DNA from 4 places in the Halofilum ochraceum genome. Region 2 is predicted to be linked to each of the others. Evidence: predicted binding sites of a transcription regulator. Region 2 holds the regulator's gene; each other region holds the start of a gene.
What was found. Region 2 encodes sigma-54, which starts transcription at its own class of promoters, with help from an activator protein. Its sites were predicted from a motif close to TGGCANGNTNCNTGCTT; they were not measured.

Region 1 (7,191 bases), on a different contig from region 2:
GCTGCAGCCCGGGGATGCCGCCGCGCTGGCGCGGCAGACCGGCAGCCATCGGGCGTGGGATCGCGCGGCCCCCGAGAATGTGACCCTGCTGGATCCGAACCGTAGGCGGTAAAAATAACGGGCCGCTCGTCGGTGACGGCTCTGCGTAGCCCGGATGCAGCGCCAGCGGAATCCGGGGGATAGACGCCCCGGATGGTCAGGCCCGTCCGTGGTCCTGACCGTCTGGCGACGGCTTACGCGGTGATGCGCTCCCGGCGCATCCCTGCGGCTTCGCCTTCATCCGGGCTACGCGGGTCGAACCGTACGATAAAACGACCGCCCTCCCTTGCCTGGCTCAGGTTCTTGATGCACTGGTGAGAAATACGGGCGGACCGCGTACACTGCCCGGTCGCGCAATGGCCGTTCCCGTACGGCCATCCACCACCAGCCAGCGCACCCGGTCCGGACTTGAACACAGCCACAACCCTGTCTACCGACACGCCCCACCGTCCGAGCCGCAAGGCACGCTACCAGGTCACCCGGCGGGTGACCTGGGTGGGCATCGCGGTCAATCTCGTGCTGGCCGCGGTCAAAACCGTGACCGGGGTGGCCGGTCAGTCGCAGGCGCTCGTCGCGGACGGCATCCACTCGCTCTCGGACCTGGTCACCGACGCCGTCGTGCTGCTCGCCGCGCGGCATGCCGCGCAGGGCGCGGACCACGACCATCCCTACGGTCATGGCCGAATCGAGACGGCCGCGACCGTGCTGGTCGGCCTGTTGCTGCTCCTGACGGCGCTCCTGATCGGCTACAACGCGGTGGAGTCGCTGACCGCCGCCGCTCGTCCGGGGCCGCCTTCGATGATCACGCTGTTGATCGCGCTGGCGTCGGTCGCGGGCAAAGAGGCGCTGTTCCATTACACGCGCCACGCCGGCCGATCGATCGGTTCCCGCCTGCTCGAGGCCAACGCGTGGCATCATCGCTCCGACGCGCTGTCCTCGGTCGTGGTCGGCTTCGGCATCGCCGGCGCGCTCGCCGGCGTGGTCACGCTGGACGCGGTGGCCGCCCTGATCGTCGCGGTGATGATCGCGAAGGTCGGCTGGGACGTGATCCGGGACAGCCTGCGCGAGCTCGTCGATACCGGTTTCGATCCCGAGACGGTCGCCGAACTGCGCGATGCGGCGCTGGCGGTCGATGGCGTCAAGCACGCCCATACCTTCCGCTCGCGCTGGATGGGCCACCGGGCGCTGGTCGACCTGCATATCCGCGTGGGCTCGCGCATGAGCGTGTCCGAGGGACACCGGATCGCGGAGGCGGTCCGTCTGCGTCTGCTCGACCGGCTCAGCCAGCTGGCGGACGTGATGGTGCACGTCGACCCGGAGGACGACACCGAAGGCGGGCCATCGAACGCGCTGGCGCTGCGCACGGAACTCTGTGAACGGCTGCGCGCGCGCATGGACGGACTGGAGGCGGCGGAGCGGATCGAGGGCCTGACACTGCACTATCTGGCGGGGCGCATCCATCTCGAGATCGCGCTGCGCCCGGCCGGACCGGGCATCGACGCGGCCGCGGCCGCCGAGACCCTGCGACGGGCCGCCGCAGCGGATCCCGAGGTCGGCAACATCAGCGTACTGGAACGCGTTGCACCAATTGAGTGCAGCCACGATGCACACTGCACAGGGGAGGTGCAGGGCAAAGACGGCAGGGAATAACGTAACTATCTGAAAATAAACGGCATAACTGACCAAGCAGGGAGTGGCACGGTTTCTGCTCAACCGCGAACGGATCCTGATTCCGGATCGCGGCCAGAACCCGGACCGGCCCTTTATTCAACCTGATCGACAGGAGCACACGATGTCCGCAAGCGACGTAATGAACACCATCAAGCAGGAGGGCGTACGCTTCGTCGACCTCCGCTTCACCGACTCCCGCGGCAAGGAACAGCACGTGACGCTGCCCGCCTCCGCCCTCGACGAGGAGGGCATCGAGGCCGGCAAGATGTTTGACGGCTCGTCGATCAACGGCTGGAAGGGCATCAACGAATCCGACATGATCCTGCGCCCGGACACGTCGACGGCCGTGATGGACCCGTTCACGGACGAGCCGACCCTGATCCTGCGCTGCAACATCGTCGAGCCGACGACGCTGCAGGGTTACGAGCGCGACCCGCGTTCCATCGCCCAGCGCGCCGAGGCCTATCTGCAGTCCACCGGCATCGCCGATTCCGCCGCCTTCGGCCCGGAGCCCGAGTTCTTCGTGCTGGATGACGTGCGCTGGGGCGCCGACATCGGCGGCGCGTTCTACAAGATTTCCTCCGACGAGGCCTCCTGGAACGCCGAGCGCATCTACGAAGACGGCAACATCGGCCATCGCCCGTCCGTGAAGGGCGGTTACTTCCCGGTGCCGCCGGTCGACTCGCTGCACGACCTGCGCGCACAAATGTGCCTGACCATGGAAGAGATGGGCCTCATTCCCGAGGTGCACCACCATGAGGTCGCCACGGCCGGCCAGTGCGAGATCGGCACGAAGTTCAACACGCTGGTCAAGAAGGCCGACGAGCTGCAGGTGCTGAAGTACACCGTGCTGAACGTCGCCCACGCCTTCGGCAAGACGGCCACCTTCATGCCGAAGCCGCTGGTCGGCGACAACGGCTCGGGCATGCACGTGCACATGTCGCTGTCGAAGGACGGCGATAACGTGTTCTCGGGCGACGGCTACGGCGGCCTGTCGGAAACGGCGCTGTACTACATCGGCGGCATCATCAAGCACGCCAAGGCCCTGAACGCCTTTACCAACGCCTCGACCAACAGCTACAAGCGGCTGGTCCCGGGCTTCGAGGCGCCGGTCCTGCTGGCCTACTCGGCCCGCAACCGCTCGGCGGCGATCCGCGTGCCCTACGAGGCCTCGAAGAAGTCGATGCGCGTGGAGGTCCGCTTCCCGGACCCGACGGCCAACCCGTACCTGTGCTTCTCGGCCCTGATGATGGCCGGCCTCGACGGCATCGAGAACCGCATCCATCCCGGCGACGCGATGGACAAGGACCTCTACGACCTGCCGCCGGAAGAGGAAAAGGCGATCCCGCACGTCGCCGCCTCGCTGGAAGAGGCGCTGGATGCGCTCGACAACGACCGCGAGTTCCTGACCCGCGGCGGCGTGTTCACCGACGATGCGATCGACGGCTATATCGAACTCAAGATGGAAGACGTCACGCGCCTGCGCATGACCACGCATCCGGTCGAGTTCGATATGTACTACAGCTGCTGAGGGATTCGTCCCGCGTAGCCACAAAAGCCCGGCATGTCCTTGGCATGCCGGGCTTTTTCATGATGGCTGGGTGGGTGCAGGAAGTCTGGAAAATCGTTCTCTCGCCAAGACGCCAAGCGCACCAAGGAAACACAATTGATAAAGGACCGACTATGGCGAGCGCACCGCACACGTGCCGGGTGTGCGGGGCGGGCTCGCCACTCAGGTTTGCGCCCGATAACGGACAAATTGAAATCGGGATGATGGGGCGCAAATCGATCAACTATTTTCACTATTTTTGGTTTCCTTGGCGCGCTTGGCGTCTTGGCGAGAAATCGATTTTCCCCCCGATTTCGGGCAACCACGCCTGCCCATGAACCGGGAGGCGGCCATTGCAACGCCCCCGATCCGCCACCACGATCACAGAACACTCGATCGGGTTGCGCGGTCCGGGGGCCAACCGGATGTGGCCCGGTGGGCCGGGGAGCGATAGACTTTGATTATGAAACGTCTGCTCATGATGGTGTTGCCGGCGGCGCTGGCCGCGGGGCCGGTCGTGGCGTCGGAGATTTACCGCACGACCGACGAGGACGGCAACGTCGTGTTCACCGACGATCCGCCGGACGAGGACGCCGAACCGGTCGAACTCGATCCGCTGACCACGGTGGAGCCCGTCGAGGGAGATCCCGACGGCGCCGTGAACTCCTCTTCCGGCGAACCGGATACACCGTCGAACGGCATCTCCGGGATTGCCATCGCCTACCCGGAAAACGAAAAGGGCATCCGCCACAACGGCGGCAACGTCCCCTTCGAGGTCGCGCTGGAGCCGGAAGGCGCAACGCTCCCGCGCGGACACCAGGTCGAGATCATCCTCGACGGCGAGGTCCGTGGCCGCGCGGCGAGCGCCCGGGTGACGGTATCGCCGGTCAATCGTGGCCCGCACACCGTGCGCGCACGGATCATCGACAGTTCCGGCCAGACGCGGTACGAGTCCGATTCGGTCAAGTTCTACCTGCTTCGCAAGGCGCTGGGTGGCAGCGGCGGGAACTGATCCCGACGGCCACCGTGGCGGTCTCGCCTGCACTACAATGGTGCAATGATCCCCGATACCGACAACAATGCCGGCACGGCGGCGGCCGAGCTGCTGGAAGCGCTGTCCGGTGCGATCCTCGTGGTCGAGGGCGCCGAGCTGCACGTGCGCTACCTCAACACGGCCGCCGAGGACCTGATCCGCCTTAGCCGACGGCGGGCGTTGGGGCAACCGCTGGCCGTGGTCGCCGGTTTCGAGCCGACCTGGCTGGACCACGTCGCCGCCAACCTCGATGCCGACGCGACCTTCACCGCGCGCGAGGTCACGCTCACGACCCACGACGCCACCAGCACGCGGCAGGTCGATGCCAGTGTCACGCCCCTGGCGTGGGGTGAGCTGGCGTCGGCCGTGGTGATTGAACTCACCCCGGTTGACCGCCACCTGCGCATCGCTCGCGAGGAAGGGCTGCGCACGCAGGAACTCGCGAACCGGCGCCTGCTGCGTGGGGTGGCGCATGAGATCCGCAATCCGCTTGCCGGCCTCCGCGGCGCCGCGCAGCTGCTGGCGCGGGAGCTCGAAGACGACGCCCAGCGCGAGTACACGGATGTGATCGTGCGCGAGGCCGACCGGCTGCGGGGTCTGGTGGACCGGATGGTGGGGCCGGTGCAGCCCCCCGCGTTCGAACGCGTGAACATCCATCGGCTGACGGAGCACGTGCTGCAGCTGCTGCGTGGCGAGGCCGGGGAAGGGGTGTCGCTGCAGACCGAATATGACCCCAGCATCCCCGACCTCCAGGCGGACGGGGACCAGTTGATCCAGGCGCTGCTGAACCTGGGCCGCAATGCGATCCAGGCGGTGGGCGAGCAGGGTCACGTGACCCTGCGCACCAGCACCCGCCGACGCTTCACGATCGGGCAAGTCCAGCACCGCCTCGTCGCCTGCATCGAGATCGCCGACGACGGACCGGGCATCCCGCCCGATCTGCTGGACAGCCTGTTCCAGCCCATGGTCAGCGGTCGCGCGGAAGGGACCGGACTCGGCCTGACGATCGCGCAATCACTGGTCAGCCGTCACGGGGGATTGATCGAATGCGAGCGCCTCGCGACGGCGGATGCGAGCGGCACCGGCAGAGCGGAGCCGCGCACCATCTTCCGGGTACTGCTGCCGCTGGAGACGGGCGATGACTGACGCCCCGCACGTATGGATCATCGACGACGATGCGTCGATGCTGTGGGTGCTCGAGCGGGCGCTGAAAGGCGCCGGTATGGACGTGCGCACCTTCGAGCGCGGCGACAGCGCCCTCGCGGCCCTGGACGGGGCCGCGCCGGATGCCGTGATCACCGACGTGCGCATGCCGGGGATCGACGGCCTGTCCCTCGCGGAGCGCATGCGCTCCGCTCGCCCGGGGCTGCCGGTGCTCGTAATGACGGCGCATTCGGATCTGGATACCACCGTCGCCGCCTTTGAAGGCGGGGCCTTCGATTACCTCGCCAAACCCTTCGACCTCGACGAGGCGGTCGAACTGGTGAGACGCGCCTGTGCGCCCGCGAAGACCGAATCGGTGAGCGCGGACCACACGGCGAACGCGGACGACACGAACCAGATCATCGGCCAGGCGCCGGCGATGCAGACGCTGTTCCGCACGATCGGTCGCCTCGCGCGCGCCCCGATCACGGTCCTGATCACCGGCGAGTCCGGGACCGGCAAGGAGCGGGTCGCGCAGGCGCTGCATCGGCACAGCCCGCGCGCCCGCGGGCCCTTCATCGCGCTCAACACCGCGGCGATTCCCCGCGACCTGCTCGAGTCCGAACTGTTCGGGCACGAGAAAGGCGCGTTCACGGGCGCCGAGGGCCGCCGCCAGGGCCGTTTCGAGCAGGCCGACGGCGGCACCCTGTTTCTCGACGAGATCGGCGATATGCCGGCCGAGCTGCAGACACGCCTGCTGCGGGTCCTGTCCGAAGGCGTGTTCTATCGGGTCGGGGGCGCCACGCCCTGCACCGTCGATGTCCGCATCCTGGCGGCGACGCACCAGGACCTTGAGCGCCGGGTCGAACGCGGCGAGTTCCGCGAAGACCTGTACCACCGCCTCAATGTCGTGCGCCTGCCGGTCCCGGCGCTGCGCGAGCGCCGCGAGGACATCCCGCTGCTGGCCGCGCACTTCCTGGAACAGGCGGCGCAGGAACTCGGCATGGAACGCAAACGGCTGACCCCCGCGGTCGAGGACCGTCTGATGGCACTGGACTGGCCGGGCAACGTGCGTCAGCTGGAAAACGTGTGCCGCTGGCTGACGGTGATGGCCGCCGGGCGCGAGGTCCACCTGGACGACCTGCCGGTGGAACTGCAGGGCGAAAAACCGACCGCGGCCAACGACTGGGAGCACGCCCTCGCCAACTGGGCACGCGCGGAACTGGCCGCGGGCACCACCGGGGTCGCAGAGTCAGCGGCGCAGCGAATGGAGCGCATCCTCATCCGCGAAGCCCTCGACCGCAGCGGCGGCCACCGCCAGAAAGCCGCCCGCCTCCTCGGCTGGGGCCGCAACACCCTCACCCGCAAGATTCGCGAGCACGGGCTCGAAGCCTGACAGGAAAAATTGCTCAAGGGACGTATCGGCAAGTTCGCGAGCCGATTACAGAGCCCTCGCAAAGAGGCGCGACAAGAGCAACAACCCTGTAGGAGCGAGCTTGCTCGCGATTGTGCCCGCACTGCGGCTGGCGGCCACACCGGTTATTGCTGACCCTCTCGGCTTCGGCGGGGTTTGCCCGATGATACCCGAGCGCTGTGCAGGCATTATCGCGAGCAAGCTCGCTCCTACAGGCTCCGGCACTCGCCTTCGTTTGCCTTGACGACTTTTGGCGAGTCGACGAGAAACCGGCGCACACGGGATTTCTGCTCGCGTTTCGATCCGGGAGACATGGTCAGGCCGTCGCGGCGGTTTCCCCGG
Region 2 (7,191 bases):
CGCTTGCGCTGGCGGATCGCGGCGTCGCCATACATCCGGCGGATATTGAGTACGCCGAGGCCGCCGACCTCCAGGAAGTCCTGAAGGATGTCCGGGGCGCTCCCTTCGATCGCGTCGGGCAGTGGCCGCCACAGTTCCGGCGCATCGTCGGCGACGAGGCTGTGGCCGCGTGACACCAGCTCCAGCGCCATCTCGCTCTTGCCGGCACCGCTCGCGCCCGACACCAGTACACCGACACCAAGCACGTCCATGAATACACCGTGCTGCACGGTTCTTGCCACGAGATCATGGCTGAAGCTGCGGCGCAGGGTGCGGATGACAAGCTCGGAGCCGGCGGTCGCGCTCAGCAGTGGAATGCCGGCTGCGCGGGCCCGGTCGACGAGCGGCTCAGGCGGTGAGAGGCCGTCAGTCACGATGACGCCACAGAGCCGATCCCCGAACAGGCGATCGAGTAGATCGGCGCGGCCGGCCTCGTCCTGCGCCTTCCAGAAATCCAGCTCGGTCTGGCCGAGGATCTGGATCCGGTTCGCCTGGATCAGATTGAGGTGTCCGACCAGCGTGGGTGGGTCCGCGGCGGCGTTGGCCGCGGGCAGGACCGGGGCCTGGCCGCGATCGAGGACCACCGCCTGCAGGCCCAGCTCGTCGGTCAGCCGGTCGCAGAAGTTCGCCAGTGTCGGACCCCGGTCCATGCGGGCCGGAGTCAACCCGCCGTGCGCGCGGCGCCGACGGTGGGCGACCAGTCGCAGAGGCACTGGATCAGCGCCTCGGGGTCGGTCTGTGACCGCAGGGAGTCGCGCAGCCCCTCGTCGTTGAACATCTCGGCGAGGCCGGAGAGGATTCGCAGGTGCTCGTCGCTGCAGTCGCGCGGGACCAGCAGCACGAACAGGACGTCGACTCGCTGGCGATCGGGCGCGTCGTAATCGATCGGGCTCGCCAGCGTAAGGCAGGCGGCGACGGGGGCTTCCACCCCGGCGACCCGGCCGTGGGGCAGGGCCATCCCGTGCCCCAGGCCGGTACTGCCGAGACGTTCCCGCGTCACCAGCGCGTCGAAGATCTCGACGCGCGTCATGCCGGGCACCGCCGGGGACAACAGTTCGGCGGCGCGCTCGATCGCGCGTTTCTTGCTCGCGAGCGGTTCGCCGCAGCGGACGCGCTCGGGGGACAGCAGTTCAGCGGGCCCGGTCATGGATGCCTCCGCGTCAAGTCGCGAATTTCTCCCGTTTGTGATGGTCGCGCAGTTTCTCCTTGTGCTTGAGCACCTGCCGGTCGAGTTTGTCGATCAGCCCGTCGATGGCGGCGTACATGTCACTGGACTCGGCCTCGGCATGCACCTTCGCGCCGGCAAGGTCGATGGTGGCCTCCGCCTGTTGCCGAAGCTTCTCTACACTGAGGATAACGTGGATATCGGTGACCCGATCGAAATGTCGTTCGAGTTTCTCCATCTTTTCACTGACGTAGCTCCTGAGTGCATCCGTAACGTCCATATGATGACCGGTAACCGATAGATTCATAGTCCTCACTCCTCTGCGTTGCGCTGGCGCGTACGCCCATCCGTTCACCGCCGGAGCCCGGCCTGGCCGGTGGTAGCGGGCCGCCACCGACCGCGCGTTCGCCCAATGGTGCGCCGGATCGACCCCCTACGTCAGCCGTTTGCGCTCATTCGACGGCGGGATCGCCATCGATTCGCGATATTTCGCCACCGTACGGCGTGCAACGTTGATGCCACGGTCCACGAGGATGTTGGCCAGCCGGTGATCCGACAGCGGCTTGCGCCCATCCTCCTCGTCGACGAGTTTCTTCAGCATTGCACGGATCGCCGTGGCGGAACACTCGCCGCCCTCGGCGGTACTGACATGGCTCGAGAAGAAATACTTGAACTCGAGGATGCCGCGCGGCGTGTGCATGTATTTCTCGGTGGTCACGCGCGAGATCGTCGACTCGTGCATGTCGAGCTGTTCGGCGATGTCGCGCAGCACGAGCGGTTTCATGGCCTCCTCACCGTACTCGAGGAAGGCCCGCTGGCGCTCGACGATCGCGGTGCCGACGCGCAGCAGCGTCTCGTTGCGGCTCTGCACGCTCTTGATGAACCAGCGCGCCTCCTGCAGGTGATCCCGCATGAAGGTGTTGTCGGCGCTGCGGTCCGCGCGCTTGACCATCCCGGAGTAGGTGGGGTTGATGCGCAGGCGCGGCGCGATGTCCGGATTCAGCCGCACGCGCCAGACGCCGCGCTCCTTGCGCACGAACACGTCGGGGACGATGTACTGGGGTGTCGCGCTCGAGATCTGTGAGCCGGGGTGCGGGTCCAGCGACTGGATGATGGCCACGGCGGCGGCGAGTTCGTCCTCGGAGACCTTGAGGGCGCGGCGCAGGCCGTTGAAGTCGTGGGCGGCGAGGAGTTCAAGATGCTCGTTCACGATCCGCCGGGCGGTGTCCAGCCCGGACCAGTCCGCGTCGATCAGGGCGAGCTGGATCTGCATGCATTCGCGCGGGTCGCGTGCGGCGATCCCCGGCGGGTCGAGGTGCTGGACCTGGTGGAGCACGACCTCGGCCTCGTCCGGCTCGATCTCGATGCCCTCGCGGGCGAGCCCGGCGACGATCTCTTCCAGCGGGTCGCCGAGGTAGCCGTCGTCACGGACCGATTCGATGATCGCGGCCGCCACCGCCTGATCGCGGTCGGCGAGGGCGCTGAGATGGAGCTGCTCGAGCAGATGGTCTCGCAGCGAATCGGCACCGGCGCTCTGCGTCTCGAAGAAATCGCGGTCGTCTTCCCCGGACGCGACACCGTGGCCGGCCGCGCTCCACGCGCTGGAGAAGTCCTCGTCGAGGCCGTTGCCACTGCCCTCGACCGGGGTATCGTCGGCACTGCCGTTGCCCGGTTCCTGGGCGGTCAGCGTGCCAAAGTCGTCATCGGCTTCGTGCTCTTCGGCCGCGCCTTCCTCGTCGGTCTCGAGCATCGGGTTGGACTCGAGCGTCGCCTGGATCTCGGTCTGCAGCTCAAGCGACGACAGCTGCAGCAGGCGGATCGCCTGTTGCAGCTGGGGCGTCATGGTCAACTGCTGACCGAGCCGGATCTGCAGAGTCTGCTTCATGGTGCCAAGCGTAGCCTCACCCGTGCGTTGCGTTCATGGTACTGCATTTAGCGCGTGCCATGCAGGAATCCCGGGCCGCCGATTCCCGCAAAAGCGCCCGGCCCCCAACGGGTTACGCGCTATAGCGTGAAGTTCTCGCCCAGGTAGACCCGGCGCACGCGTTCGTCGGCCAGAATCGCATCGGCATTGCCGCTCGCGATCACGCCGCCATCAGAGAGAATATAGGCGCGTTCGCAGATGCCAAGCGTTTCGCGGACATTGTGGTCGGTGATGAGCACGCCGATGCCGCGCCCGGCGAGGTGCGAGACGATGCGCTGGATCTCGATGACCGAGATCGGATCGACGCCGGCAAACGGCTCGTCCAGCAGCATGAAGCGGGGCTCCACGGCGAGCGCCCGGGCGATCTCCACCCGCCGGCGCTCGCCACCGGAGAGGCTGATGCCGATGCTGTCCCGGATATGGCCGATCTGGAGTTCGCCCAGCAGTTCATCGAGCCATTTGCGGCGGCCTGCGCGATCCAGATCACGGCGCGTCTCGAGGACGGCGCGGATGTTGTCGGCGACGGTCATTTTGCGGAAGACCGATGCCTCCTGCGGCAGGTAGCCGACGCCGAGTCGGGCGCGGGCGTGCATCGGCAGTGGCGTGAGGTCGCGCCCATCGAGTTCGATGCGCCCGCCGTCGGCGCGGATCAGACCGACGATCATGTAGAAGCAGGTGGTCTTGCCGGCGCCGTTGGGCCCGAGCAGGCCGACCACCTCGCCGCTGCTCACCTCCAGCGAGATGCCGGTCAGGATCTCCCGCTGGCGGTAGCGTTTCGCGAGGTCGCGGACCAGCAGGTCACTCACGGTGCGTCCTCTCCGTCGGCATCGCCGGTGCCCTCGTCACCCCCGTTGCCGGTGTCGGGCTCGATCCGGATCTGCACGCGCTCCCCGTCCTCACCGCGGCCGCCTTCGACGCGGCCACTGTCGGGCCAGTAGCGGATCTTGCCGGCGGCAAAGCGTTCGCCGTCGCGCTGGAGTTCGGCATTGCCGGTCAGGACGATCAGGCCCTCGCCGGCGTCGTAATCGATCGTGCGCCCGCGGGCGCGGACCATCTGTCCTTCATCGGTCTCCTGACGGATGCGCGCGGGCTCGCCCTGCGCCTCGGCGCGGTCGACGACGCCCTCGCTCGTGGCGATGGAGAGGCGGTCCCCCGTGAGGTGCAGCGTGCCCTGTTCGAACACGACGTTGCCGAAATACAGCGACTCGCCGCTGGCGCGGTCGATCTCCGCCCGGTCGGCCTCGATCGTCGCCGGTTGCCTGCGGTCGCCCTCGCGGGCCATGACCGGGGCGCTCGCGAGCATGCCCGCGAGGGCCAGCAACGAAAGGATTTCAGCGGGTTGTCTGCGGTTCATAGCGGCCATTGACTTCATGATGGAGTTCGACCACGTCGCGGTCGAACCAGGCGGTCATCCCGGTCGCGTCGATCCGCCAGGCGCGGCCCTCCGCGGTAATGGGGCGATCCGTCTCGGCGCGACCGGCCGCCGTCAGTACGGTCAGGCGGCTGGTCCGGATGGTCATGGGGGCGCCGTTCTCCGGCAGCTGCCGGAGAACGATATCGTTGATCAGTTCGACGCGGTCACTGGCCGGATCGGTCCTCGCCCGGGCCGCGGTCGCCCGCCAGGGGGCGGCATCCACGGGGCGGTAATCGAGGTCCGGGCGCTCGATGAGCGCGCTGCTGTCGTCGGCGAAGCGCGTCATCCGGTCACCGGCGAGCCGGTATGTCGGTACGCCGGCGTTCTCGAAGTGGCGCAGCGTGAAATCGACGAAGTAGGCGTCCGGCTCGTGCGGCACCGGGCCGTCGGCTTCCGGCTCCGGCCCGGCTCGCCGCAGCGTATCGACCCAGTACAGTCCGCTGCCGGCGGCGAGTATGAGGACGATGACGATGATACGGGTGAGGGCGCGCACGGGCTAAGCGGTCGGGGAATCGGCCGGAGCGCAGGTCCGGGTCCCGACATCGGGGGGACCCGTCCGTCGCATGCTGCCGTCATGGCCAGGGCCGGGGGCGCTCATTCGGCGGCTTCCGCCGCGAGGTACCGCGCCAGCCGCGCCTGCAGCGTCCCCTGGGCGGCCATGATCAGTTCGGCCACTTCGCGGGCGGCACCGGCGCCGCCGGGGGCGGCGGTGACGTAGTCCGCGTAGGCGCGGGTCATCGGTGTGGCACTGGCCACGGCGATGCCGAGGCCGGCCAACTGCATGGCGGGCAGGTCGACCACGTCGTCGCCAACGTAAGCGGCGGCCTCCGCCTCGATGCCGAGCCGGTCCAGCAGCTCGGCGAGTGCTTCGGCCTTGTCGGAGCGCCCCTGCATGAGGTGGCGGATGCGCAGTTCTTCCGCCCGGCGACTGACCACGGTCGAGGTCCGACCGGTGATGATCGCGAGATCGACGCCGCTGTCCTGGAGCAGGCGCATGCCCAGACCGTCGTGGGTATGGAAGGCCTTGTACTCGAAGCCGTCGTCGCCGAGGACCACGCGGCCGTCGGTCAGCACGCCGTCGACGTCGAATACGGCGAGGCGCACGCGCCGCGCCCGTTCGATCACTGCCGCCGGCACCCGGCCCGATACGTCGCTCATGCGCTCCGTGCTCCCGTGGTTCCGCTACCGCGCCGGGCGATCATACGACCCCCGCGCGCAACAGCGTGTGCATATTGAGGGCGCCCGTCAGACGCCCCTCGGCGTCGACGACCAGCAGCGCGTTGATGCGCCGCTCCTCCATCAGTGCCAGTGCCTCGGCCGCCAGCATCTCGGGCCCGACCGTGACGCAGGAGGCCGTCATGACCTCGTCGATCACCAGTGATTGCAGATCGTTGTGGTGGTCGAGCGTACGCCGCAGGTCGCCGTCGGTGAAGATGCCGGCGACGCGGTCGTCGCCATCGACGATGGCCGTCGTCCCCAGCCCCTTCGTGCTCATCTCCACGAGGGCTTCACGGAAGGGGGCGCCGAGCGGGATGCGCGGCACCGCTTCGCCGCTGGCCATGATATCGCCGACATGCAGCAGCAGGCGTCGGCCCAGACTGCCCTGGGGGTGCGAACGCGCGAAATCCTCGGCGGTGAAGCCCCGGTTCTCCAGCAGGGCGATGGCGAGCGCGTCGCCCATGGCGAGCGCCGCGGTCGTGCTCGCGGTCGGCGCCAGGCCCAGCGGGCAGGCCTCCTCGGCCACGCCGACATCGATATGGACGGTGGCCGCTTCGGCGAGCGAGGACCGCGGCCGCCCGGTCAGGGCGATCAGCGGGATGCCCTGGCGCTTGAGCAGGGGCACCAGCGTGCGGATCTCGGAGGTCTCGCCGGAATTCGACAGCGCGATCACGACATCGTCGGGCATGACCATGCCGAGATCGCCGTGGCCGGCCTCGCCCGGGTGCACGAAGAACGCCGGCGAACCGGTGCTCGCGAGCGTGGCGGCGATCTTGCCCCCGATATGCCCCGACTTGCCCATGCCGAAGACCACGATGCGCCCCTGGCACGCCAGCATCAGTTCACAGGCACGGGTGAAGTCGTCGCCGATCCGGTCGGCCAGAGCGGACACGGCGTTGGCTTCGGTGCGGATGACCGCCAGGCCGAGTTCACGCAGCCGCGTGCGTTCGGCCTCGGACAGTTCGGGCGCGCGGGCGGGCGTGGCCATGGGATTTCGACTCCGGCGGGAACGGCGGTCCAGACGCCAGTGTAATGCAGGCGGCAGGAGTCAGGCGACAGGAGTCAGGCGGCAGGGCCAAGGGCCAAGGGCCAAGGGCCAAGGGCCAAGGGCCAAGGGTACGGCTCGCTCCGTAGGCGCGTCTTCGAATGGCGCGGTTGAGCGCCGTTCGAATGCGCGCAGCGCGCCGGGGCGGCACGGTACGGTGCACACGGTATCCGCCGCCGCGCCAACACCGCGCGCGTTCGCCTTCGGCGAAAACGCGCCTACCGCAGATAATCTTCTCAGCCCTCAGCCCTTTCGCCCTTCTCAGAGCGTGATGAACAGCCAGCTCTGGTAGCCAAGGAAGCTGGCGAGCAGCAGCACGCCTTCGACGCGGCCGATGCGTCCGCTGCGGCCACGTCGGTGGAACAGGGCCGGGACCAGCAGCAGCG
Region 3 (7,191 bases), on a different contig from region 2:
GTGCAAGCTGTGCCAGTCCGGCAAGACCAACCTGTGCATGGCGCCGCGCGCCACGCAGCCGAAGGGCCTGATGATGGACGGCACGAGCCGCTTCTCGAAGAACGGCACGAAGATCCATCACTACATGGGCACCTCGACCTTCTCCGAGTACGGCGTCGTCAACGAGATCTCGCTGGCGAAGGTCAATCCGGAGGCGCCGCTCGACAAGGTCTGCCTGCTGGGCTGCGGCATCACCACGGGCATCGGTGCCGTGCGCAATACGGCCAAGGTCGAGGAAGGCGCGACCGTCGCCGTGTTCGGCCTCGGCGCGATCGGCCTGTCCGTGATCCAGGGGGCGTATCTCGCGAACGCCAGCCGCATCATCGCGATCGACATCAACCCCGACAAGTTCAAGTTCGCCGAGCAGCTCGGTGCGACCGAGTTCGTGAACCCGAAGGATTATGACGACCCGATCCAGGACGTCATCATCGAGATGACCGACGGCGGCGTCGACTACTCCTTCGAGTGCGTCGGCAACGTCGAACTGATGAAGTCGGCGCTCGAGTGCTGCCATATCGGCTGGGGTGAATCGACGATCATCGGCGTGGCCGGTGCGGGCGAAGAGATCCACACACGCCCGTTCCAGCTGGTCACGGGCCGGGTCTGGCGCGGGAGCGCCTTCGGTGGCGTGAAGGGCCGGCGCGAACTGCCGGGCTACGTCGATGGCTATATGAATGGCCAGATCAACATCGACGACTTCATCACGCACACGATGGGTCTCGAGGACATCAACCACGCGTTCGAGCTGATGCACGAAGGCAAGAGCATCCGCTCGGTCATTCATTACTGAGGTTGATTGCATGACGGCAACGATCGAACCCGTCGCCCGGGTCAAGACGTTCGACGGCTGGCAGTACACGATCGAGCACGCATCGGAGGCCTGTGGCTGCCCGATGCGATTCGCGATCTATATGCCGCCGCAGGCGGAACACCATGAAGTGCCGGTGCTCTACTGGCTCTCGGGTCTCACCTGCACCGAAGACAACTTCATGACGAAGGCCGGTGCCCAGCGCTATGCCGCCGAGTGCGGCATCGCGCTGGTGGCGCCGGACACCAGCCCGAGGGGTCTGGGCCTGCCCGGCGAAGACGACAGCTACGACTTCGGCACGGGGGCCGGCTTCTACGTCAACGCGACGAAGGAACCCTGGTCGAAGCATTACCACATGTACGACTACGTCGTGCATGAGCTTCCGGCCTTCGTCGAGGAGCACTTCCCGGTCATCGCCGGCAAGCGCTCGATCAGCGGGCATTCGATGGGCGGTCACGGCGCCCTGGTGGCGGCACTGAACGAGAAGGGCCGTTACGCCTCCGTATCGGCGTTCTCGCCGATCGTCGCCCCCACGCAGGTACCCTGGGGCGAGAAAGCCTTCTCCGGCTATCTCGGCGAGGACCGCGAGGCGTGGAAGGCCTACGACGCCTGCGAACTCGTGGCCAAAGGCGACAACCCCATCCCGCTGCTGGTCGACCAGGGCCTGGACGACGTCTTCCTCAAAGAACAGCTTCAGCCAGAGCGCCTCGAAGAGGTCTGCAACGCCCAGGGCCACTCACTGCAGCTGCGCCGCCACGAGGGCTACGACCACAGCTACTACTTCATCGCCACGTTCATGGGCGACCACGTCTACTACCACGCGGAAAAACTCCGCTCGACGTAATCCTTCCGGGCACGGGCGGTCACACGCCCGTGCCGTTCTTTCACTCCCCTTTTAGAACCACGAATGAACACGAATGGACACGAATGCTGCCGCAGGGCCTATTAGGCTCGCAGGAGCTTCGCTGAGACATCTGCGGCGAATGGTGTCTCTTTCTGAACCACAGATAGACACAGATGAACACAGATAAGGTCAAAAACAGCAGCGCAGTGACATCATGCGCTCTCGGTGTGCCATAGACCCCCTTTGACTTTCATCAGTGTCCATCTGTGTTCATCTGTGGTTCTCATCCCCAACATCAGGGCCACCACGCTTTCAGCAACGCTCCTCCAGGCTCGATAAGCCATGCGGCAGCATTCGTGTCCATTCGTGTTCATTCGTGGTTCCTTTCCCTGCTCCTTCGTAGTGCATAGACATTCCGGTCTGCGCCAGTGCGGTGCAGTGGCGGACATGGTCTGTTCGTAAATCACTGATATTACAGTCATTCCTTGAATGGCACGGCTCCTGCTCCCGGGTTCGGCGGTTGTCTGTTTCAACCGCGGAAAGCGCGCAAGGAGATCCGTCCCATGAAACTCGTATCCGCAATCATCAAGCCCTACAAACTCGACGAGGTGCGTGAAGCGCTCGGCGAGATCGGGGTGCAGGGCATCACCGTGAGCGAGGTGAAGGGGTTTGGCCGTCAGCGCGGTCATACCGAGCTGTATCGCGGCGCCGAATACGTCGTCGACTTCCTGCCCAAGGTCCGCCTCGACGTCGCACTCGAGGACGACCGCGTCGATGCCGCCATCGAGACGATCTGCAACGCCGCCCGGACCGGGAAGATCGGCGACGGCAAGATCTTCGTTCAGCCACTCGAACAGACCGTACGTATCCGCACCGGTGAAGCCGGCGCGGAAGCGCTTTAAAGGGGAGCGGACATGGATACAGCCAACATGACAATTGAACTGAGCTACGCGCTCGACACGTTCTACTTCCTGGTTTGTGGCGCACTGGTGATGTGGATGGCGGCCGGTTTCGCCATGCTCGAATCCGGCCTCGTGCGCTCCAAGAACACCGCGGAGATCCTGACCAAGAACGTCGCGCTGTACTCGATCGCCTGCGTGATGTACCTGCTGCTCGGCTACCAGGTCATGTACGGGGGCGACGGTATCAACGGCGTCATTCCTTCGCTGGGCGCCCTGCTGCCGGGCGAGAACACCACGGAGGCCGTGCTCGCCGGGGGCGAAGGTGCACCCTATTACTCCGGCGCTTCGGACTTCTTCTTCCAGGTGGTATTCGTCGCGGCGACCATGTCGATCATCTCGGGCGCGGTGGCCGAGCGCATGAAGCTGTGGTCGTTCCTGACCTTCGCGGTGTTCATGACCGCCATCATCTACCCGGTGCAGGCCTACTGGTCCTGGGGCGGTGGTTTCCTGTCGGCCGCGGGTTATTCCGATTTCGCCGGCTCGGGCATCGTGCATCTGTGCGGCGGCGTTGGCGCCCTCATCGGCGCGATCATGGTCGGACCGCGCAAGGGCAAATACGACGCCGAGGGGCGGCCGCGGGCGATCCCCGGCGCCAACATGCCGCTGGCGGCGCTCGGCATGTTCGCCCTGTGGCTCGGCTGGTTCGGCTTCAACGGCGGCTCACAGCTGGTGCTGTCCAGCGTCGCCGACGCCAATGCCGTGGCAAAGATCTTCGTTAATACCAACACCGCCGCTGCCGGTGGCCTGCTGGCCGCGCTGATCACGGCTCGGATCAAATGGGGCAAGGCGGATCTCACGATGGCAGTGAACGGCGCCCTCGCCGGTCTGGTGGCGATCACGGCCGAGCCCCTGGCGCCGAGCCCGCTGGCGGCCACGCTGATCGGCGCGGTCGGCGGCATCATCGTCGTATTCTCGGTGCTGGCGCTGGACCGGCTGCGCGTGGACGACCCGGTCGGCGCGATCTCGGTCCACGGCACCGCCGGCATCTGGGGCGTGCTGATCGTGCCGGCCTCGAATACCGGTGCCTCGATCGGGCCGCAGCTGCTCGGGCTCGCGGCAATCATCGGCTGGACGGCAGCCGCGAGCGCCGTGGTATTCGCCCTCGTGAAGCTCGGGATGGGCCTCCGGGTCACCGAGGAAGAGGAATATGAGGGCGTGGATATCGCCGAGTGCGGCCTCGAGGCCTACCCCGAGTTCGTCGGGGCTCGCGGCGGCACCGCCGGGTGATTTCCACATCCACCCTCGCCCAGGGACGCGGCTGAGTGGCAGAATCCCGGGCACGGTTTACAGGAGCAGGCTCCGTGCCCGGGATTCCCTCCACACCATTGATCGCGGGATGCGGCTATGTCGGCCGCCGTCTCGCCCGCCTTTTGATCGCCCGTGGCGAGCGCCCGGTCGCGCTCGTGCGCACCCAGCGCTCGGCCGATGAACTCGGACGGACGGGGATTGCCCCGGTCGCCAGCGACCTCGATCGGCCGATCGACGAGCCGCCTGCGGCGGCGGCCGACGGGACGGTGTTTTACCTGGTCCCGCCACCCGGTGATGCTGAGGACGACGATCCGCGACTGCGCCACTTCCTCCGCGCGTGTGAAGAGGCGGTACCTCGCCGGCTGGTCTATCTGAGTACGTCCGGGGTTTACGGGGACTGCCACGGTGAGTGGGTCGATGAAAGCCGCCCGCCCGCACCGATCTCCGATCGTGCCCGCCGGCGCCTCGCGGCCGAGGAGCTCGCCCGCGCCTGGTGCGAGGAACGCGGTATCGACGTGGTCATCCTGCGCGTGGGCGGCATCTATGGCCCGGGCCGGTTGCCGATCGATCGGCTGTCGAAAACCACGCTGATACGGGCCGAAGAGGCGCCCTGGAGCAACCGCATCCACGTGGACGATCTCGTGACCACGCTGCGGGCCGCTGCGCGCCATGGCCGGGCGGGTGCGGTGTACAACGTGGCCGACGGCCACCCGACCACCATGACGGACTATTTCAACCGCGTCGCCGATGCCACGGGCCGGCCCCGCCCGGCCACCGTGCCGCTGGAGCAGGCCCCGCAGGCCCTGTCGCCGGCGATGCTGTCGTTCGTGCGCGAGTCGCGTCGGCTCGACATCGGCCGCATGCAGCGCGAACTGGGCGTAACGCTGAAGTACCCCTCGCTGGACAGCGGCCTTGCCGACGCCCTTAAGACGAATCCCGATCGCGCCGTGGTCTGACGGCGGTCGTTCACGCTCCAGCATTCGGTGGCAACGCGCTTACCGGTACGGCGTCCCCAGGCGTGCTCGTTGCCGTAGCCTGCTGCGGGAACGATCGCGAGCAAGCTCGCTCCTACAGGCCAAACAGTCGCAGCGGTCTGCCGAAACCTGTAGGAGCGAGCTTGCTCGCGATCGGTGTCATTTGCCGGTTGCCTTCACGCCCTCACAAATTCATTTGCCACCGATGCGCGCACTCGCACGCGCCTGCGCTTGAAGGGGCCTATGAGAGGCGCGTTTGCGCGAAGCGCACGCGCGCTTCGGCGGTTCGCCCGGCCTTGGCGTCCGGGACTTGGCGGGACACCGATTCACGCGTCGGGTGAGCCGCCGTCGCCCATCTCGCCGGTGCCACCCCCCTTGCCGCTGCGGACCAGGCGGGTCGAGCCGGCGTCGCGTTCGAGACGCGGTTCGTCCTCGCCTGCGCGATGCAGGCGGATGTCCTGGCGCGGATACGGGATCTCGATGCCGTTTTCGCGGAACACGCGCTCGACCTCGAAATTGAGGTCGCTTACGACCGAGAGGAAATATTCGATATCGCGAATGAAGGCGCGGATCTCGAACTCCATCGCGAATTCCCCGAGGCGGCGGAACAGCACGATCGGCGTGGGCGCAAGCAACGCATCGTTGATCACCTGGGGATGCCGCTCGGCGATCCCGAGCAACAGATCGCGTACCTGCTGCGGATCGGTGCCATAGGCGGCGCGCACGGGCACGATGACGCGCCCGAAGGGATCGCGCAGCATCCAGTTCGTGACCTGCCCCTGGATGAGTTCGGAGTTCGGCACGATCACGTCGGCGCGATCGAAGGTCTCGATCTGGGTCGAGCGGATACTGATCCGCTTGATATAGCCCTCGGTGGGGCCGACCACGACCCAGTCGTTCGTCTTGACCGGCCGCTCGAACAGCAGGATCAGGCCGGAGACGAAGTTGTTGAAGATGTTCTGCAGGCCGAACCCGATGCCGACCGAGAGCGCGCCCGCGATGATCGCCAGGTTGGTGAACTTCACGCCGGCCACCGCGAGCCCGACGAGCAGCGCGAGCGCCACGCCGAGGTAACCCGTGACCGTAACGATGGCCTCGTGCGCGCCGCGCTCCATGCGCGAGCGGCTGAGCCAGCGCTGGTCCAGGCGCTGCTTGAACCAGCCGGTCACCCCGATGCCCACGATCAGGACAATCAACCCCCAGAGCAGGCGAATCGGCACCAGTTCGAACTCGCCGAGCGCGATGCCCTCGTTGAGCATGCGCATGATGAACGCGAGACCGGTATCGGAGAGCCCCCACATCAGCAGGGCGAGCAGCAGGGCACCGCTCCACAGGACGATCGCCAGCAGGAAGCGCAGCCAGGTCAGGCCGGGCATATACTGATCGGCGCGCACGCCCAGTGAACGGCGCACGGCCCGATGCCAGCCCCGGCGGCCTTCGTCGAGCCCATCGAACAGCTCGCCGAACAGGTGCCAGATGAACCAGCTGCCCCAGAACACGACGATGGTCCCGGCGATACCGGTAACGATGTACTCGGAGAGCTCCAGGTACCCGAGCCACTCGGCACCGAGCGCGGCCAGCATGCCGGCGGTGATGATGAGGCGCGGCAGCCGCGTGTCGTGCCAGCGCAGCAGGTCCCCCGCCAGCCAGAAGATCCGCATCAGATTGATGATCAGGACCGTCGAGACCAGCAGCCGCAGGAGATCACGCACCGGCTCGGGGAAGCTCTCGACGACCAGGGTCGCCGAGAACAGCGAGACCGTCAGGATCACGATGCCGAGGACACGCAGTCGGCGTGTGAGCGAGCGCAGGACCGGCGCCGGGGCCGGCAGATAGGGTTTCGCCGGCGGGCTCGGCGCCAGGAACACGCGTACGGTCAGTATGAACAGGAAGTAGCCCGCCAGACCGTACGACAGCAGCGTGATGAAGGCCCAGCCCTGTTCGCGCACACCGACCACGGTGAGGTACAGCGCCACCGCCACGGACGTGACCAGTGCCGGCAGTATGCTCGCGGCACAGGCGAGCAGCGCGCGCAGGAAGCCCGCGGCGATGGTTCCGGTCTCGGGCACGCGTTCGGCCGTGGCGAACATCGGCGCGCGCGCGTAGAGCGAGCCGCCGATGCCGACCAGCGCGAGCCCGAGCAGGCCGATGAACTCGATCCAGTTCAGTGTATCGAGACCGCTCTCGCGGAGCAGGAACAGTCGCGCGGTGTTCCACAGCTGCGCGGGCTCGCTCAGGTTTTCGCCGATCACTTCCCAGGCGGGCTGCTCGCGCGCGGCCAGCCGGGCCGTCAGGATGGCCTGCTGCAGGCGGGTC
Region 4 (7,191 bases), on a different contig from region 2:
TGATTTTTGCTTTCAGCGCTTCCGATTTCTCTTTATACGTCGCGATTTTATCCAGAAGCGTTTCAAGAGTCCCTGATTGTTCGCCGGCAGCAACCAGGTTTACGAAAAGGTCGTCAAAGTGATTTGGATGCTGGGCGAGGGCCTGACTGAGGTTGCTGCCACCCTCGATATCGGTCTTGATCCGGAGGATCAGGTCACGCATCGAAGGATTTTCATGACCGTTGCCCACGATGTCGAAAGCCTGTACGAGGGGTACGCCGGCACTCAGCATGGTCGCAAGCTGCCGGGCGAAGATCGCGATATCCTCGGTCCTGATCTTTTTCCCGCCGCCCGAGAACAGGGACTTAGACTGCTTCCGGACCTTGACCGGCGTCGTACCCTTGCGCCGGATCTGTGCCTTCACCCAGTCCGCGTTTGGGCCCTCCATCTGGCCCTTGACGCGATTCCCCTTGGCATCCTTGCCCTCCCAGTCGAATATCGTCTTCTTGCTGGTCGCTGCTTCCGCCATGATCTCAGTCCACGGTGATGCGGTTGGCTTCCTCGAGACTCATCACGCCGGCACGGACTTTCTTCAGCGCGGAAGTGCGCAGATCGGCGACGCCCTCTTTCTCCGCCTGATCGGCGATATCCAGCGAGTTTCCGCCTTCCATCATGATACGTCCAATCGCGTCCGTTACCGGCATGACCTGGTAGATGCCCACGCGCCCTTTATAGCCCGTGTCGTTGCATTGGCTGCAGCCGACGGCCTTGTATAGTTTCAGATCATCGACCTCGTCTTCCGTGAACCCTTCCTCAATCAGCGCCTCGCGCGGGATATCGTCCAGCGCCTTGCATTGCTCGCACAGCCGCCGCCCAAGACGCTGGGCGATGATCAGGGATACCGCAGTGGCAACATTGAAGGGCGGCACGCCCATATTGATCATTCGGGACAGGGTCTGTGGCGCATCATTGGTGTGCAGTGTCGACAACACCATGTGGCCGGTCTGGGCGGCCTTGATCGCGATCTCCGCCGTCTCGAGGTCACGAACCTCGCCGACCATGATCACGTCCGGATCCTGCCGCAGGAATGAGCGCAGCGCCTCGGCAAAGGTCAGTCCGACCTTGTTGTTGACGTTGACCTGGTTGATTCCGGCGAGGTTGATCTCGGCCGGATCTTCCGCTGTCGAGATGTTCCGATCGGCCGTGTTGAGAATATTCAGGCCCGTATACAGTGACACGGTCTTGCCCGACCCAGTGGGGCCGGTCACGAGGATCATTCCGTATGGTTTGCTCAGGGCATCCATGTAGAGTTGCTTCTGATCCTCTTCGTAGCCGAGCTTCTCGATGCCCATCTGGGCACTGCTCGGATCGAGGATCCGCAAAACGACCTTTTCACCGAAAAGGGTAGGGCAGGTATTGACGCGGAAGTCGATGGCCCGCTGGCGCGAGATCTTCATCTTGATCCGGCCGTCCTGGGGCAGCCGGCGCTCGGAGATATCCATCCGGGACATCACCTTGATCCGGGCAATCAATCGGTGGGACATCGCCAGTGGGGGCTTCGCGATCTCCAGAAGGACGCCGTCGATCCGATACCGGACCCGCATGTACTTCTCGTAGGGTTCGATATGGATATCCGAAGCGCCCCGATTGATCGCATCCAGTAGGACCTTGTTGACATAACGGACGACCGGGGTGTCGTCGGCATCGGCGCGGCTGACGTCGCCGGCGTCTGCATCCTCATCATCGCCGCCGACGTCCAGATTTTCGAGATCCTCGTCGAGGTCTTCGACTCCGGACCCCATCTCCTGCGCGCTCAGGATCTGGTCGATCCGGCGGGTGAGCTTGTCGTCCTCGACGAGCACCGGCTCGGTCGTGAGCCCGGTCGCGAATTTGAACTCGTCCAGGGCGACCATGTTGGTGGGGTCGGCGATGCCCAGATAGAGCCGGTTGCCACGCTTGTGGAGGGGGACCGCCCGGTGTTTTTCGATCAGTTTATGCTCAACCAGACTCACCGGCTGGACTTCCGGGTCCAGCGTGTCTAGGTCGACGAGTGGCAGACCGAATTCCTGCATCGCGGCCGTGGCCACCTGCCGCCCGGTCGCCTGCTTGTTGCCAACGAGGTAGCGGACGACAGCCTGTTTTTCTTTTTGTGCGCCTTCAGTGGCTGCACGGGCATCCTCATCGGACAGAATGCCATCGTGTACGAGGCGGCGGACAATGCCGCCGAGCGCCAGCTTTGGATTGGGTGTTGCCATCAGGGATCGAGACTCTGGGGCACGGTGGACGCCAAAGATTAACCCATATCCGTGGCCGCGTGTCCACAGGTGGTCGGGCTGTAACCCGTGAGTTGGCAATAACAAAAAAAGCCCCGGTCGACGTGACCGGGGCTTTCGGGGACGTCCATCTTGAGTTCAGCTTTTAGACTTAGCTGACCGGACATCCGGACGGTGCGTAGCTGTCGTCCCAGCCACTCGAGCCAGCGGCGGTCACCGTGCACGACCAAGATCCGTTCGCGCTCCGTGCGAGTGTGATAACGGCACCGTTCACTGCTGGCTGCACATTCTGGTCAAGCGTTGCAACGATTTCCATATCCTCATCGCCGGCATTGTTCAGCGTGAGTGTCGCATACTCGGTTGTGATTGTGCCTCCTGCTGTACCAGCGGCGCCGAGATCCGTCGGATCGGAGATACTCCGCCCCGAAAGCAGTTTCTCTTCAGCCGCCGTCTTCAGCGGGCTGATTTCCTGGAGAGCCGAAGTTACCTGGGAACGGGCGACATAGTCCTGATACTGCGGGATCGCGATTGCCGCCAGGATGCCGATGATCGCTACAACGATCATCAGCTCGATGAGCGTGAAGCCTTTCTGCATGGTTTTCATTGCGGAACTCCTTCCACGTGTAATGGTGTGGTCAATCCACGGACGCCGGTCGCCGCTCCCCTCCACGGACAAGCCGACTGTTCGGCGTTGCCTGTTTAGCAAGCAGGGACCGTGCCAGAACGTATTCAGCCCCGAGGGGAGGCACACTGCGGGCGTTTCGGGGGTAGCGGGAGGAATCGGTGTCAAAATGTGACGCGATCCGTCGCCGATTGTCGTGTCAGTCAGTCGATTCCCAGCTTCTTCAGACGGTAACGCAGCTGCCGGTAGGTCAGGCCCAGTTCCTGCGCCGAGGCGGTGCGGTTCCAGCGGTTGCGCTCCAGGCTTTCCGTCAGCAGGCGGCGCTGGTTGTCCTCGATCTGGTCATCGATCGAGGTGGCCGCTGTTGGCGTGGCGTGTGAGGAAGGTTCGCTGATATCGCCCGCGGGCATGCCATTGGTCGCGCCACCACCACCGCCACCGGGGGCAAGCTGGAGGTCTTCCGCGCTGATTCGATTGCCGTCGACCAGTGTCAGGGCGCGTTCCAGGATGTTCTCGAGTTCGCGGACGTTGCCGGGGAACGGGTAGGCGGCGAGGGCTTCGAACGCGTCCTGGGTCAGGGTAACCGCTCCGGCCTGATACTCCTCGGCCAGGCGGCCGACGATGTGGTCGGCGATCGTGGCGATGTCGCCGCCGCGCTCGCGCAGGGGCGGGACCCGCAGCGCGATCACGTGGATACGGTAGAAGAGGTCCTCCCGGAAGCGCCCGTCCCGGACCGCCTGTTCGAGATCGGCGTGGGTGGCACAGACGATGCGGGCATCGATGGGCTGTTCGCTTGTCGCCCCGACGGGGCGGATGCGTTTCTCCTGGATGGCCCGCAGGAGCTTCACCTGCATATCGGGCGGCAGTTCCACGACCTCGTCGAGGAACAGGGTGCCGCCATGGGCGGCCGCGAACAGGCCGTCGCGGTCGCTGTTGGCGCCGGTGAAGGCGCCGCGGCGGTGGCCGAAGAATTCGCTCTCCATGAGTTCCCGCGGGATCGCGCCGCAGTTGACCGGCACAAAGGGGCGCTCGGCTCGCGGGCCCTGTTCATGGATCAGTCGGGCGACCAGTTCCTTGCCGGAGCCGGATTCGCCACTTATGACCACCGGGGCCTGGCTGCGGGCGACCTTAGCGATCCGCGTGCGGAGCGTCTCGATCGCTGGCGACTGTCCGATCAGGCGGGTACCGGTGTCGCTGGCCCGGTGCTCGCCGGCCGGTTCCAGGCGGAGGGCCTGGGTTACCAGGCTGCGAAGGTCTTCGAGTTCGACCGGTTTCGCCACGAAATCGAAGGCGCCGGATTTGAGCGCCTTCACCGCGGCGTCCATGTTTCCGTGAGCGGTAATGACGGCGACCGGGGTGCCGGGATAATCGCGATTGATGTGGTCGACGAGATCGAGGCCGTCGCCGTCCGGGAGTCGCATATCGGTCAGACACAGATGGTAGCCGCGTTCTGCCAGCGCGGAGCGGGCGGACTCCAGTGTACCGACAGCGACCGTCTCCAGCCCCATGCGGCCGAGCGTGATCTCCAACAGTTCGCGGATGTCGGGTTCGTCGTCGACGATCAGGACGGTCTGTTCAGCCATGGTGCCTCGGTCGGTCGTCGATGGCCTGCAGGGTCACGCGGAAGCAGTTGCCGGTATCCGATGCCACGAAATGCAGACGGGCGTTGTTCGCCTCACAGAGTTCGCGGGCGAGGAACAGGCCGAGGCCGGTGCCCGAGTGACTGGTCGTGAAAAACGGCTCGAAGATCTCATCGACCTGGCGCCGATCGATCGGATTGCCGTCGTCACGGACGTCCAGCCAGGTGTGCCCCTCACGATCGGTGCCCGCGCAAAGCGTGACGATAACCGATTCCCCATCGCTCCGTCGCCCGTGACGCAGGCTGTTATCGCACAGATTGCGGACGATCTGATCGAGCTGCCCCGGATCGAAGTGTACCCGAAGGGCCGTCCCGGGCGCCGTGTGACGCAGCCGGTCGGTCCCGAGTTGGTGGTCGTGCGCATACTGCCGGGCGAAATCCGGCAGCCACTCTGCGAGTTCGACGGTCGTGCCCTCGCCGCCACGCTGACGCGAGAGTTCAAGCACGCTCTCGACGATGTGATTCACGCGGCGACTGTGCGCGAGCATGATGCCGGTCAGGCGCCGATCGGCCTCCGGAATCGCCTCCGACTCTTCCAGCAACTGGGCGGAGTGACTGATCGCCCCGAGTGGATTCCGGATTTCATGGGCGATGCTGGCGGTGAGCCGCCCGAGTGACGCCAGCTTGAGCTGCTGGACCTGCTCCTCGATGAACCGGGCATCCTCGATCGAGAGCAGCGTGCCCGGTTCGCCGAGCGCCGTGAATTGCACCTGCAGACGGCGGTTCGCGCCCGGTTTCGCCGTCAGCGGCTCCGGGCTGGTGCGCCCGTCGCGGCTCCAGCGATCGAGTGCCGCCACGAGACCGGGAGCGACATCGTCGACGCGGCGCCCGGTGAGTGTCGCGGGATCGTCGAGCAGCACCCCGGCGCTGGCGTTCGCCAGCGAGATTCGGCCCGAAGGGTCGACCACGAGAATCCCGGCTTCCATGTGCTGGACAATGCGCTCGTTGAGGGCGGAGAGCCGCTGTACGTCGACCGATCGGCGGCGAGCGATCTCGGCGCTCTCCGCGGAACGCCTGGCCAGCGCGGCGGCCAGCAGTGCGGCCGCGAACAGCGTGATTCCTAGCACCGCCGCTTGCGGATAGGCGGCGGCGCCAGCATCGATCCGGAACGCCCGGATGGATTCAATGCCGAGCAGCAGCAACGATCCGAGTGCGGCGGCCAGCAGGGCGTGGCGTGCGGCCAGCAGGGTGCCGGCGCCGGCGATCGGCACGACGAGCAGCGTACCGAGACCGCTCGCCACCCCCCCGGAGCCGTAGGTGGCGACTGTGAGCAGGATCAGGTCGGTGTAGAGGTGCAGATACGCCTGTATTCGGGCGTCCGGGACGCGACGATGGATGGTCCAGGCGAACGCGATCGCTGCGAAGAGGTAGACCGCGCTCGCGGTGTAGAACAGCAGGGGAGCCGTAACGCCGAACTCGACCGTGCGCACATCCGCGAGAAAAGCCACGAGCAGGGCGATCGCGATGAACAGCCGGTAGCTGTTCAGGATCCGGATGGACTCCCAGTCCTCTCTCCGCAGAGAGGCGTCGGGATGTTCGTCCGGTCCATCCGGCATGAGTTGTATCTGCTGGTCACTCATCGCGCGGGTAGTCTCGGGATTTCGTGTCCGCCAGGCAAGGTCCGATGCTTGGCCCGGCGGTCGACGGGGCGCACAATCCGCATCGTCGTGGTTCCCGGAGATACTTCGTGCAGCACACAGGTGATTCCCTGAAGATCGGGCTGGCGCAGGTGGATGCCGTCGTCGGTGATATCGAGGGCAATGCGCGCCGCGTGATTGCCGCGGCGCAGAATCTGGAAGTCCGTCATGGTGCCCGCCTTGCCGTCTTCCCGGAACTGTGCCTGCTCGGATATCCGCCGGATGATCTCCTGCTGCGCCCCGATCTTCCCGGGCGCATCGATGCGGCGGTCGATGAGATCGCCGTGGCGCTGGAGGAGACGGGGATCGCCGCACTGGTTGGTTTGCCGCTGTTCGAAAATGACGTCTGCTACAACGGCGGTGTGCTGCTGGACGCAGGCAAGCGCGTCGCCGCGGTCCGCAAACGCTGTCTGCCCAACTACGGTGTGTTCGACGAAAAACGGTATTTCAGCGCGGGCGACAGCGCTGTCACCGTGTCCATCGACGGCCATACGCTGGGGCTGATGATCTGCGAGGATATCTGGCAGGCGGAGCCGGCTTCCGATCTCGCGGCGGCCGGGGCCGAGCTGATCCTGTGTCCCAATGCGTCCCCTTACCATTGCGACAAGGCGGCGGAGCGCCTCGCCGTCGCCCGTCGGCGCGTTCAGGAAACGGGCTGTCCGCTGGTCTACGTGAACCAGGTCGGCGGGCAGGACGATCTCGTGTTCGACGGCGATTCGTTCGCGATCGACGCTTACGGGAATGAGGCGCTCCGGCTGCCGGCGTTCGTCGAGGGCGAGGGCGCAGTCGCCTGGCGCGCCGGGTCCGGACTGCAGCCGGTCGAAGCGGTAGCGCCGTCGCCGCGGTCGCTGCCGCAGGCCGAATCGATCTACCGCGCCCTCACACTGGGTGTACGCGATTATGTGACCAAAAACGGTTTCGAGGGCGTGTTCGTGGGACTGTCGGGCGGGATCGACTCGGCGCTCGTACTGGCGCTCGCCGCCGATGCCCTCGGGCCCGAGCGCGTGACCGCGGTCCGTATGCCCTCGCGCTACACGGCGC

Region 1: the regulator sigma-54 is predicted to act here: its motif matches at 1,734-1,750, upstream of glnA (glutamate--ammonia ligase).
Region 3: the regulator sigma-54 is predicted to act here: its motif matches at 2,182-2,198, upstream of A0W70_RS05360 (P-II family nitrogen regulator).
Region 4: the regulator sigma-54 is predicted to act here: its motif matches at 2,957-2,973, upstream of A0W70_RS01460 (pilin).

What each region holds. Positions count from the first base shown of each region.
Region 1 is NZ_LVEG02000017.1:112,166-119,356, reverse strand. It holds gene A0W70_RS13860 (hypothetical protein) at 1-112, shown strand, start outside; gene A0W70_RS13855 (cation diffusion facilitator family transporter) at 448-1,689, shown strand; gene glnA (glutamate--ammonia ligase) at 1,832-3,241, shown strand; gene A0W70_RS13845 (DUF4124 domain-containing protein) at 3,723-4,271, shown strand; gene glnL (nitrogen regulation protein NR(II)) at 4,317-5,438, shown strand; gene ntrC (nitrogen regulation protein NR(I)) at 5,431-6,831, shown strand; gene A0W70_RS13830 (ABC transporter ATP-binding protein) at 7,166-7,191, opposite strand, start outside.
Region 2 is NZ_LVEG02000018.1:78,373-85,563, reverse strand. It holds gene hprK (HPr(Ser) kinase/phosphatase) at 1-689, opposite strand, end outside; gene A0W70_RS14450 (PTS sugar transporter subunit IIA) at 701-1,186, opposite strand; gene hpf (ribosome hibernation-promoting factor, HPF/YfiA family) at 1,200-1,511, opposite strand; gene A0W70_RS14440 (RNA polymerase factor sigma-54) at 1,638-3,089, opposite strand; gene lptB (LPS export ABC transporter ATP-binding protein) at 3,209-3,934, opposite strand; gene lptA (lipopolysaccharide transport periplasmic protein LptA) at 3,931-4,482, opposite strand; gene lptC (LPS export ABC transporter periplasmic protein LptC) at 4,460-5,035, opposite strand; gene A0W70_RS14420 (KdsC family phosphatase) at 5,137-5,700, opposite strand; gene A0W70_RS14415 (KpsF/GutQ family sugar-phosphate isomerase) at 5,741-6,748, opposite strand; gene A0W70_RS14410 (calcium/sodium antiporter) at 7,067-7,191, opposite strand, start outside.
Region 3 is NZ_LVEG02000004.1:271,318-278,508, reverse strand. It holds gene A0W70_RS05370 (S-(hydroxymethyl)glutathione dehydrogenase/class III alcohol dehydrogenase) at 1-829, shown strand, start outside; gene fghA (S-formylglutathione hydrolase) at 840-1,691, shown strand; gene A0W70_RS05360 (P-II family nitrogen regulator) at 2,255-2,593, shown strand; gene A0W70_RS05355 (ammonium transporter) at 2,606-3,880, shown strand; gene A0W70_RS05350 (SDR family oxidoreductase) at 3,955-4,857, shown strand; gene A0W70_RS05345 (mechanosensitive ion channel family protein) at 5,202-7,191, opposite strand, start outside.
Region 4 is NZ_LVEG02000001.1:305,351-312,541, forward strand. It holds gene A0W70_RS01450 (type II secretion system F family protein) at 1-508, opposite strand, end outside; gene pilB (type IV-A pilus assembly ATPase PilB) at 513-2,234, opposite strand; gene A0W70_RS01460 (pilin) at 2,404-2,856, opposite strand; gene A0W70_RS01465 (sigma-54-dependent transcriptional regulator) at 3,078-4,457, opposite strand; gene A0W70_RS01470 (sensor histidine kinase) at 4,450-6,093, opposite strand; gene A0W70_RS01475 (NAD+ synthase) at 6,201-7,191, shown strand, end outside.